Linked DNA regions of Granulosicoccus antarcticus IMCC3135. The protein of the gene in region 1 interacts with the protein of each later gene in a pairwise test. Links are inferred from orthologs where the notes say so. Each region holds a gene or a part of one and is shown in the gene's direction. Other genes may lie near its edges.

Evidence for each region.
Region 2: the proteins of gyrB (region 1) and gyrA interact in binary tests that used the Escherichia coli proteins (3 or more experiments, as listed by UniProt). The link is inferred for Granulosicoccus antarcticus IMCC3135 from one-to-one orthologs.

The regions. Positions count from the first base shown.
Region 1 is NZ_CP018632.1:3,836-8,266, forward strand. Bases 1-3,035 are described here. They hold gyrB (DNA topoisomerase (ATP-hydrolyzing) subunit B), read left to right. Parts: upstream 1-329; coding sequence 330-2,741; downstream 2,742-3,035. Other genes in these bases: recF (DNA replication/repair protein RecF), read left to right, coding at 1-294; IMCC3135_RS00025 (M3 family metallopeptidase), read left to right, coding at 2,797-3,035. In the rest of the region: more of IMCC3135_RS00025, read left to right, coding at 3,036-4,431. UniProt on the Escherichia coli protein: DNA gyrase negatively supercoils closed circular double-stranded DNA in an ATP-dependent manner to maintain chromosomes in an underwound state.
Region 2 is NZ_CP018632.1:5,861,652-5,869,372, reverse strand. What follows is about bases 14-3,274. They hold gyrA (DNA gyrase subunit A), read left to right. Parts: upstream 14-380; coding sequence 381-3,074; downstream 3,075-3,274. Other genes in these bases: serC (3-phosphoserine/phosphohydroxythreonine transaminase), read left to right, coding at 3,098-3,274. In the rest of the region: more of serC, read left to right, coding at 3,275-4,192; pheA (prephenate dehydratase), read left to right, coding at 4,189-5,322; IMCC3135_RS25540 (prephenate dehydrogenase), read left to right, coding at 5,359-6,207; IMCC3135_RS25535 (FadR/GntR family transcriptional regulator), read left to right, coding at 6,414-7,100; IMCC3135_RS25530 (TRAP transporter substrate-binding protein), read left to right, coding at 7,239-7,721. UniProt on the Escherichia coli protein: A type II topoisomerase that negatively supercoils closed circular double-stranded (ds) DNA in an ATP-dependent manner to maintain chromosomes in an underwound state.

The DNA.
Region 1 (4,431 bases):
CTGCTTGTTGATGGGGTGCCAGCGAAACAAGTGCTTTCCAGAGGTCAACAGAAGGTGTTGGTCTATTTACTGCATCTGTCCCAGCTAGACTTACTTGCAAACATCAACGCTCGACAAGCCGTGGTTCTCTGTGATGATCTGACTTCAGAGTTGGACAAAGAGCACTCAACCGAACTGATTCGTCAGTTATTGGATCTGGACGGTCAGGTGTTCGTTTCGGCTGTTGATTTGGAGGTTTTACGAGACTATGAACACACTGAGTTTCGTATAGAGCACGGAGGGCTTAAAAAGTAGTATAATTAGTAGGTTACGCTAAGCAGACTGAACGAATGAGCGATTCTCCCAGCTACGACTCCAGCAACATCAAGGTTCTCAAAGGACTCGATGCAGTACGCAAGCGTCCCGGGATGTACATTGGAGACACAGACGACGGTACCGGTTTACACCATATGGTGTTTGAGGTCGTCGACAACTCCATTGATGAGGCTCTTGCAGGACACTGCAGTGCCATCAACGTCACTATCCATACCGACGAATCCGTTAGTGTTTCAGATGACGGTCGCGGTATACCGGTAGATATTCACAAAGAAGAAGGCCGTTCCGCCGCAGAAGTCATCATGACTGTGCTGCACGCCGGCGGTAAATTCGACGATAACTCCTACAAGGTTTCCGGCGGATTGCATGGCGTAGGCATTTCAGTCGTCAACGCACTCAGCGAATGGTTGAAACTGACTATTCATCGCGATGGGTTCATTCATACCCAGGAATACAGCGATAGTAAGCCAGTGTCAGACCTTCAACAGGGCGAAGCCACTGAACTTACCGGTTCGAAGATTCATTTCAAACCCAGCGCCGATACGTTTACCAACATTCACTTCGAATACGAAATTTTGCGCAAACGACTGCGTGAATTGTCGTTCTTGAATCGTGGTGTTCGCATAATCCTGAAAGATGAACGAAGCGATCAAACCGATACATTCGAAGCTGAAGGCGGTATTCGCGCCTTCGTTGAGCATCTGAACCGCAAGAAAAACTCAGTTCACGGCACGGTCATCCACACATTGGGCTCGAAAGACGATGTCGCAGTAGAAGTCGCGCTGCAGTGGACCGATACCTATCAGGAAAACATTTTCTGCTTTACCAACAATATTCCACAACGGGATGGTGGTACGCACCTGGCTGGCTTTCGTTCTGCCATGACACGCACGCTTAACCAGTACATGGAAACCGTTGGTGTCAGCACCAAGGCCAAGGTTTCTGCCACCGGTGATGACGCACGCGAAGGACTGACAGCGGTTCTATCGGTCAAGGTACCTGATCCGAAATTTTCGTCGCAGACCAAGGACAAACTGGTCTCCTCGGAAGTCAAAGGCATTGTCGAATCCGTGCTCGGTGAATTCATGCACGACTTTCTGCAGGAGAATCCGACAGAAGCTCGACAGATCACAGCCAAGATCATTGATGCTGCCCGTGCTCGAGAAGCGGCGCGTAAAGCCCGCGAAATGACACGTCGCAAGGGAGCTCTGGATATTGCAGGGCTGCCAGGTAAGCTGGCTGATTGTCAGGAGAAAGATCCAGCCAAATCAGAAATCTATCTGGTGGAAGGGGACTCGGCTGGTGGATCAGCCAAGCAAGGCCGCGATCGTCGTCGTCAAGCCATTCTGCCGCTGAAAGGCAAGATCCTGAATGTTGAAAAGGCTCGATTCGACAAGATGCTGCAAAGCGTCGAGGTCGGCACTCTGATCACAGCGCTAGGTTGCGGGATTGGTCGGGATGAGTTCGACATCGACAAGCTGCGTTATCACTACATTGTCATCATGACCGATGCTGATGTCGATGGCTCCCATATCCGAACTCTGCTCCTGACATTCTTTTATCGTCAGATGCCAGAGCTCATTCGACGTGGTCATATCTACATCGCACAACCTCCTTTGTTCAAGGTCAAGAAGGGCAAGCAGGAACGCTACGTCAAGGACGAACCTGAACTCAACGCCTATCTGTTACAGCTGGCTCTGGATGGTGCTCGCCTGCATGTTAATGCAGATGCCCCCAGCATCAGCGAGACCGGTTTCGAGTCACTGGCCCAGGAATACATGCGCGTTGGATTGCTGATGAATCGTATGCAGCGACGTTTCAATCGCGACATTCTGGAAGCCATTATCAACCAGTCAGCCCTGACGGAAGATGATCTGAAGGATGCAAGCAAAGTCGCTGCCTATGGCAAGGAACTGGTAGGCACACTCAATTCGCAATTGTCCGTCACCTCGCAATACACCTCTACACCACTAGAGAAAGATGAACTGCACGGTGTGCAATTGATCCGACGCGTGCATGGCAACGACAAGGAAGTATTCCTGGATCCTGGATTCTTCAAATCTCCGGACTACCGCACCCTGGCCAAGTTGGCAGAGAAGCTGGTAGATATGCTGGGTGAGGGCGCTTATGTCGCTCGAGGTGAGCGTGAGCAGCCGGTCAGCACGTTCAAGGATGCGATGGAGTGGCTGTTAACTGAATCCAAGCGAGGCCTGACCATTCAGCGCTACAAAGGTCTGGGTGAAATGAATCCTGAGCAATTGTGGGAAACCACAATGGACCCGACGGCGCGACGCATGCTCCAGGTCAATATCGAGGATGCCATTGCTGCAGATGAAGTATTCGACACTCTGATGGGCGATCAGGTTGAACCTCGTCGTGACTTTATCGAACGTAATGCTCTGTCGGTTGCAAACCTGGACATCTAGGTTCTGACCTTCGTCTCTACACACGAACCATTTTTCAATCACTGTCTATTAGCTCATGTCTGAACTGCTGATTCAACGCCCTGACTTCTCTGCCATCGATGTCGATACAATCGAACAGCAGCTCGAAGAAAAGCTGGCTGATTGTCGTTCGGTTGTTGCCACGGTTTCTGCACTGGAGAGTCCCGATTGGGATTCTCTGGTACAGCCCATGGGAGAGGTTCATAACCGATTGAGTCTGTTCTGGTCTCCGATTAGTCACCTCAATTCGGTGATGAATAACGATCAGTTGCGAGAGGTTTACAACCGCTGTCTTCCAACTCTCAGCACCTACTACACGGAGTTGGGTCAGAATAGTGCCTTGTACAATGCAACACTGTCACTTAAGGACAGTGCCGAATTCGCGGCCATGCCGGCGGAACGTCAGCAACAGATTCACCACGAACTACGTGATTTCGAACTGGGTGGTGTTTCTCTGGAAGCAGCTGACAAGAAACGCTATGGGGAGATTGCTCTGGAGCTATCTCGTCTGACCACTGAATTTTCAGACAGCGTTCTGGATGCCACCAACGCTTGGGAAAAACTTATTGCTGATGAGGTAGAGCTGGATGGCTTGCCTGCTTCCGCCATAGCCGCGGCACGGCAGCGGGCGAAGAGCAAGGGGCAGGATGGCTATTTGCTGAATCTGGAGTTCCCCAGCTATATCGCCGTGATGATGTCTGCCAACAACCGTGAGCTGAGACAGGAGGTCTATACGGCCTTTTCGACTCGAGCATCAGATCAGGGACCCAACGCGGGACAATTCGATAACTCCGAACGCATCGAAGCCATCTTGTCTCTGCGAGCTGAAAAAGCAACTTTGCTGGGTTTCGAATCCTATGCTCACCTATCAGTCGTACCCAAGATGGTAGAGACACCTCAGCAAGTACTCGACTTTCTGGACGACTTGGCGGTGCGAGCTCAACCTGCCGCTCGCGAAGAATTTGCAGAGCTGAAGCAGTTTGCCGCGAACAATCTGAACTTGTCAGACCTGGCTGCCTGGGACATCACTTACGCCAGCGACCGTTTGAAGAAACACCGGCACGATTTATCAGACGAGGAACTGAAACCTTATTTTCCTGCTGATCGGGCAGTGCCCGGTATGTTCGCAGTCATCGGTAAATTGTTCGGTCTGGAAATCAAGATTGTCGACGAGGCCGTGACCTACCATCCCGATGTAAACCTCTATGCCATCACCGATAGCAAAGGTAATCCACGGGGTGAGTTTTATATGGATAACTACGCGCGTGAGAACAAACGCGGTGGGGCCTGGATGGATGTCTGTGCAACACGGCAGCGAGTAGGCAATGCGATTCAACAACCTATTGCCTACCTGACCTGCAATCTGACGCCTCCTGTCGGTGACGATCCTGCCTTGCTGACACATCAGGAAGTCACGACTCTGTTTCATGAGTTCGGCCATGGCTTGCATCATATGTTGACGCAAATCGAGACAGCAGGTGTTTCAGGCATCAATGGTGTGGAGTGGGATGCTGTCGAACTGCCCAGCCAGTTCCTGGAGAACTGGTGCTGGGAACGAGAATCGATCGATATGATCAGTGGGCATTATCAGACTGGTGAACCACTACCCGATGCACTGCTGGAGAAAATGCGCAACGCTCGCAATTTCCAGAGCGCCATGCAACTGGTCAGG
Region 2 (7,721 bases), 5.9 Mb from region 1 along the record:
GGCGGTTGAATAGCCAGCTATTCGCCCTTCTCACGCCTTGCCGGACAGGCGCAGGACCAACTGAAAACTGATACTTAATTATTTCACGATCCCTTACGTCAGAAGTGGCCGACTGGACGGTTCAGATGACATGGTCCGGTTGGTCATATCGAATGGTAGTGAGTCTGTCACACCCACGCTGCGAGTTGTCACGCAACTTGCTTTGTGGTCAGTTTCATGGATGATTAGTGAGTGATCGCGAAGCACTTGTAGCTGATCGTAGCAAGCGCTATTGCATGCGCCATCAAGTGCACCATCGCATGCGGCTTTCACAGTCATCAATGTGCTAGAATCGGTGGGTTGATCTGACTCGATCGCCACCCTGTTTGGCCCTTCGCTCCATGTCTGATTTCGCCAAAGAAATTCTGCCCATCAATCTCGAAGACGAGATGAGGCAGTCGTTCCTCGATTACGCCATGAGCGTAATTGTTTCGCGTGCCTTGCCGGATGTGCGCGATGGGCTTAAACCGGTACACCGCAGAATTCTGTATGCCATGCATGAGCAAGGCTACGAGTTCAATCGGCCCTATCGCAAATCCGCGCGTGTCGTCGGTGAGGTCATGGGTAAGTACCATCCTCATGGTGACTCGGCCATCTACGATTCGATGGTGCGAATGGCGCAGCCTTTCAGTCTGCGTTACATGCTGATAGATGGTCAGGGTAACTTTGGCTCGGTTGATGGCGACCCTGCGGCCGCCATGCGTTATACCGAAGTGCGCATGGAGAAAATCACACAAGACCTCCTGTCCGATATCGATCAGGAAACGGTTGACTTCATTCCTAACTACGACGGTTCGGAAAGTGAGCCAGCTGTATTGCCTTCACGCATCCCCAACCTGCTGGTTAATGGTGGTACGGGTATTGCGGTGGGTATGGCGACCAATATCCCGCCACACAATATCTCGGAAGTCATCAACGCCACCATTGCCATGCTCGACCAGCCTGACATAACCGTCGAGCAGCTCATGGAGCATCTGCCAGGGCCTGATTTCCCGACGCGCGGCATTATCAACGGTGCTCGCGGTATCAAGGAGGCCTATCGCACTGGGCGCGGCAAGTTGTACGTAAGAGCTCTGGCTACGGTTGAGTACAACGAGAAGACTAACAAAGACACCATCATCGTTACCGAGTTGCCTTATCAGGTAAACAAGGCGCGCTTGTTGGAGAAAATCGCCGAGCTGGTCAAAGACAAAAAGATCGAAGGCATCACAGAGTTGCGTGACGAGTCTGATAAAGACGGTATGCGCATGGTGATCGAGATGCGTCGGGGAGATTCCGGCGATGTCATGCTTAACCAGCTCTATAAACAAACTCAGTTGCAGGTGGTGTTCGGCATCAATATGGTCGCCCTGGATGAAGGGCAGCCGAAGCTGATGAATCTGGTGCAGGTGCTGAATGCATTCATTCGACACCGTCGCGAAGTAGTGACAAGACGCACGGTGTTTCTGTTGCGCAAAGCCCGTGACCGAGCCCATGTGCTGGAAGGTCTGGCTGTCGCACTGGCCAATATCGATCCCATTATCCAGCTCATCAAAGAGTCCCAGAACTCGGCTGAAGCCAAGGAAAAGCTGGTTGCTCAGCCTTGGGAGCCGGGTATCGTCAGCGGCATGCTGGAGCGCGCTGGAGCGGCTGCTTCCAAGCCGGAAAATCTGGCTGAAATGTATGGTCTGCACGACGGTCGCTATCAATTGACCGAAGTTCAGGCACAGGCAATTCTGGACTTGCGTCTGCACCGTCTGACAGGGCTTGAGCAAGACAAGATCATTGCCGAGTACCGTGAAATTCTCGAGAAGATCGAAGACTATCTGGACATCCTGACTGACCCTGAACGACTGCGTAGTGTCATCCGCGAAGAGCTGGTTGCGATCATCGAAAAATACGGTGATCAGCGCCGCACAGTCATCCAGGTAGATCACTCGGAAATGACCGTAGAAGATCTGATCGCTGATGAATCTGTGGTGGTCACGCTATCGCACAGTGGTTATGTCAAAGCACAGCCGTTGTCTGATTATCAGGCGCAGAAGCGCGGTGGTCGAGGGCGATCCGCCACGGCCATGAAGGATCAGGATTTTGTCGACAAGCTGTTTGTTGCCAGCATGCACGACACGGTGCTGTTTTTCACCAGTGTCGGCAAGGTCTACTGGAAGCGTGTCTACGAACTACCGCTTGCCAGTCGAGGCGCTCGTGGTCGCCCCATCGTCAACCTGCTGCCGCTTGAAGAGAATGAGCGAGTCAATGCGGTTCTGACGGTACGTGACTACAGCGAAACACAATTCATCGTGTTTGCGACCAGTAAGGGTGTCGTCAAGAAGACAGCTCTGGCTGATTTCTCACGACCACGGACCAATGGCATTATCGCCATCGATCTGCGTATTGATGATTACTTGATTGACGTTGCTCTGACTACGGGCGACAGCGACATCATGCTGTTCTCCAGTGGTGGTCGTGCCATGCGCTTCAATGAGGATGCTGTCCGTATCATGGGCAGAACTGCTGCTGGTGTTCGCGGTATTCGCATGCCGGAAGAGGACAGCGTGATCGGTCTTATCGTGGTGGGAGAGGGAACCATTCTCAGTGCCACGAAGCATGGTTACGGCAAGCGCACCAAGCCTGAAGACTATCCGACAAAGGGACGTGGTGGCATGGGTGTCATCGACATCAAGACCACTGAGCGTAATGGTCCGGTTATTGGCGCGGTACAGGTGGGAGAGGATGACGAAATCATGCTCATTACCGACGGTGGCACATTGGTACGTACCAAAGTCTCGGGAGTCACCAGCGTTGGACGTAATACGCAAGGTGTACGTCTGATTCGACTGAGCAAGGGTGAGTCACTGGTGGAGTTAACACCAATCGATGAGTCCGACATCAGTGCCGAGGATGTTCTGGATGAAGACGGCGAGATCATCGACGGCGAGGCTGTTGCTGTTGCTGTTGCTGATGTCGAAGCGCTCGACGCCAGTGCTGACGCTGTGGAAGATGACTCGGAAGATGACTCGGAAGATGATGCTGCATCAGACGAAGACGCCAAATAAATCATTGCAGAGTACCGTGACACTTGACTGAGCATTCCACGACGCGGATAGCCAATTTCAATGCAGGTCCTGCGGCAATGCCGCAGGCCGTGTTGGAGCGCATGCAGGCAGAGTTGCTGGATTATCGAGGCCGCGGGCTCTCGGTTCTCGAGATGAGTCATCGTAGTGCGGACTTTGCTGAAATCGCTACAACCACCGAAGCCAACTTTCGGCAGTTGTTGAATATTCCTTCGGATTATTCTGTGCTTTTCATGCAGGGCGGGGCGAGTGCCCAGTTCTCATTATGTGTCCAGAATCTGGATGTTCGCGGGCAGGTTGCTTATGCCAATACGGGTTATTGGGCTGGCAAGGCGATGGACTCAGCTCGAGCTCTGAGCAGTGTGATTGAGGTGACACATTGTCAGGAAATGCCACTGATAAAAGTGCCGAATGCAGATCAATGGGCTTGCTCTGATTCAGCCAGTTTTCTGCATGTGACTGACAATGAAACCATCGATGGTATAAGACTGCACGAAGTACCGCGCTGCAACGTGCCTCTGATTTCAGACATGTCCTCCTCGATACTGTCGCAGCCTGTCGACATCAAACAGTACGGCATGATTTACGCCGGTGCACAGAAGAATATTGGTCCGGCGGGTATTACGCTTGTCATTGTCAGCGATGAATTGCTGGAGCGCAGTGCAGAGCGATCGCTGCCGCCCGTGTTCAGCTACGCTGCCATGGCCAAGGCGGGTTCGATGCTGAACACACCGCCTACATTTGCCTGGTATGCCGCAGGGCTTGTTTTTCAGTGGTTGCTAGAGCAGGGTGGAGTGAGTGCCATGGCTGAGCGCAATCGGAATCAGGCTGGACGGGTGTACTCGGCTCTCGATCAGCACGAGCTATACATCAACCGCATACATCCGCAGAACCGCTCACTCATGAACATACCCTTCCAGTTGAAGAATGATTCGCTGACGGCAGAATTTCTGAAGGGTGCTTCGGATCGCAACTTCGTCGGACTGAAGGGGCATAAATCGATCGGAGGCCTGCGGGCCAGTTTGTACAATGCCACCACTGACCGGTCTGTTGACGAGCTGGTCGATTACCTTGATATCTTCGCGAAACAGCATGCATGAGCACTGATATTCCGGACGCACAGAATCAGCCACAGACCGATACTGACAAGCCGTTGGATCTGGCTGCGGTTCGCAAGGAAATCGATGCTCTGGATCTGCAGATTCAGTCATTGTTGAATCAACGGGCAGCTGCCGCGTTGAAAGTGGCGAAGGTCAAGCTGGCAGAAGCTGCAGGAAAGCCGGTTGATTTCTATCGACCAGAGCGTGAAGCGCAAATACTCAAAGAGGTTGCCTCTCGTAATGGCGGCCCCATGAGCGATTACGCGGTTCAGCGTATTTTTCGCGAAATTATTTCCGCCAGTCTGGCTCTTGAAGAGCCCATGCGGGTGGCCTACCTTGGGCCGGAAGGCACCTATAGCCACGCAGCTGCCGATAGGCATTTTGGATTTGCGGTACAAAGCGTTCCCGAGTCCAGCATTGCAGATATATTCCACGCGGTGGAAACAGGTCGAGTCCGTTTTGGTGTTGTGCCTGTGGAAAATTCTACGGAAGGGGCGATCAACCTGACGCTGGATCTGCTTACGCAGTCCTCGTTGCGCGTCTGTGGTGAGTTGAGTATGCGTATTCAGCATTGCCTGCTCAGCCGTAGCGAATCGCTTGATGATATCAAGACTGTGCATGCTCATCCGCAAGCCTTGGCTCAGTGTCGCCATTGGCTGGATGCGAATTTGCCCAATGCCGAACGCATCAGTGAAAGTAGCAATGCGGCGGCCGCCAAACTGGCTTTGGAACACCCTGAATACGCGGCAATTGCCGGCGAGACTGCGGGGAAACTCTATGGTCTCAACAGTCTGGTTGTCGGTATCGAGGATGACAGAAACAACACCACCCGTTTTCTCGTCATCGGTGATCAGGACATTCCGCCCAGTGGTGACGATGCCACACTGCTGATGGTTGCAGCGCCGCACAGGCCAGGCGGTTTGCGTCACATCCTGGCACCGTTGGAGACCGCCGGTGTCAGCATGACCCGTATCGAATCAAGGCCATCACGTTCTGCCTTGTGGGAATATCACTTCTTTATCGCTGTTACGGGTCATCAGCACGATTCAAACCTGTCTCCGGTGCTGGATGAGCTGCGTGAACTGACACCACTTCTCAAGGTGATTGGTTCATACCCACGCGCCCTGTAGGGTCTTGTCAATCTTGAATACAACGGGTACCAGCCGATGAACACATTATGTATTGTCGGTCTGGGCATGATCGGCGGCTCTTTGGCAGGGGCTTTGAAGCAGGCAAATTTTCCGGGAAAAATTGTTGCCCTGGTGCGCTCTGAAGCAACGGGTGTGCGAGGCCTGGAGCTGGGACTGATCGATGCCTTCAGCGTCAATGCAGCGGATGTAATCTGTGATGCCGATGTAGTCATGCTTGCGGTACCCATGTTGAGCATGCGCGAACAGATGCAGCTCATCAAGGAACACTTGAAGCCAGCGGCAATCGTTACCGATGCGGGTAGTGTGAAAGCACCGTTCATCAAGGATGCCAGAGATGTCTTTGGGGACTTGTCCCGAGTGGTTCCCGGACACCCGATTGCAGGTCGTGAAAAGACCGGTGTTGATGCCGCTGATGCGAGTCTGTATCAAAATCGTCGCGTGTTGCTGACCCCACTTCCAGAGACAGATGCAGCCGCAACGGCCACCGTTCAGCAACTCTGGGAATTGGTTGGAGCTGAAGTTGAAGTATTGGGCCCCGAACAGCATGACAGGGTGCTTGCCGCTACCAGCCACTTGCCACATGTTCTGGCTTTTGCATTAGTTGATACCCTGGCGACACAGCAGGAAGCCGAAGAGATCTTTCGGTATGCCGCCGGTGGTTTTCGTGACTTTACGCGAATAGCATCCAGCGACGCCATCATGTGGCGCGATGTCTGTCTGACCAATCGCGAGGCCATTCTGGAGTCTATGGACAATCTGGATGCGCATCTGAAGCAATTGCGACATGCTATCGATATCAGCGATGGCGAGGCTATAGAAGCCACTTTTGTGCGTGCCAGAAAGGCTCGAGATGCCAATACTTGAGGCATCTGTCTCAGTTCTGCCCTGTCCTGCAATCGTCATCACCCTGTAGTGGATTAACTTCGTCGCATATTTTTCATCATTTGATTATGCTTAGGCATAAATGCTATGAATACATGTTTGCAAATCAAACATAATATGTTTAAATCCGCTGCATGGATGAAATGTCTTTCAAGGACTTGACGGCAGTATCTGTACTAGCACGAAGCATGGGATCTGAGCTTGCTCACCAGATTGGTCGATGCATAGCGACAGGGCACTATGCGCCGGGCAGCCTGATCGAAGACGAGTCCGCTTTGGTCAGTCGGTACGGGGTCAGCAGAACGGTTGTGCGTGATGCGGTAAAGGTGCTTGTCGGTAAGGGTCTTCTGGAGGTGCGCCGTGGCATTGGTACTCGAGTCAAGCCAAGAGAGCAGTGGGCGCTATTTGATCTTGATGTGCTTGCCTGGCAACTCTCAGCTCAGGCTGATCCAACCATGCTCTTGCAGTTGATGGAGATACGACAGTTGTTCGAACCGCAAGCTGCGGCCTGGGCCGCAAAGCGGGCAACAGCGTCTGACATTGCTGAGATTCTGAGTGCGTTGGAAGCCATGTCTGCGGATGTTGCCAATATGGAGTTGTTTCTGAAAGCTGATGCCAGATTTCATCGCGCTGTTTTACGTGCAGCGCATAACGAGTACCTGTTTGCCTTGTCTGGAATCATCTATTCATCGTTGTTATCGATCATCCGATTGCACAATCCGGACGTGGGCAACAATCGCAGAATAGTCTCGTTCCATCGAGATGTTCATGATGCGATAGCCGCTGGAAATGAAGTTGATGCGAGTTTGAAGATGGCGTTTCTGATTGAAGATGCCAGCAGCCGCATCAAGGCATCCACGGCACTTGCTTCATGAGGAAATGCCAAAAAAGTTTATTACGCCAATGGCGCAGCCCTTGGTTTTAAGTAAGTTTAGTCGTGAGGCTAAGTACGAATCAGGCTTGACTGAAGTTGTTCGGGTTCTGAATATTTCATTTTAATAGTGAGGAGAAACATGCTTAAGAATTTTAAAGGTGTCACCACAATAGCTGCATCCAGTGTTGCCACATTGGCACTGACACTGGCATCTGGCACTGCAAGCGCAGAAGACACCAAGTTACGTATCCAGACTCATTTCTCGCCAGAAACTCTCTCGGGTGAACTGGCCGCCGAATTCATCGAAGATGTGACTGCGATGTCCAATGGCGAGATAAAGATTGAGATGTTCTACTCTTCTGCTGTCGTAAAGTCGGCTGAGACATTTGACGCCGCTGCCACGGGTATCCTGGATTGCGATATGACAGGTGGTGCTTATCAGACCGGCAAGAACCCGGCTTTCCAGTTTACTGGTGATTTGATGGGTGGTTATTCCAACCCTTACCAGCAGATGGCCTGGTTGCTTCATGCTGATGGCTACAACCAGATCAATGAGCTCTACAATGCCCATGAGATGGAATTTGTCGGTTGGTGGATACCGGGTCAGGAATCTCTGGCTTCT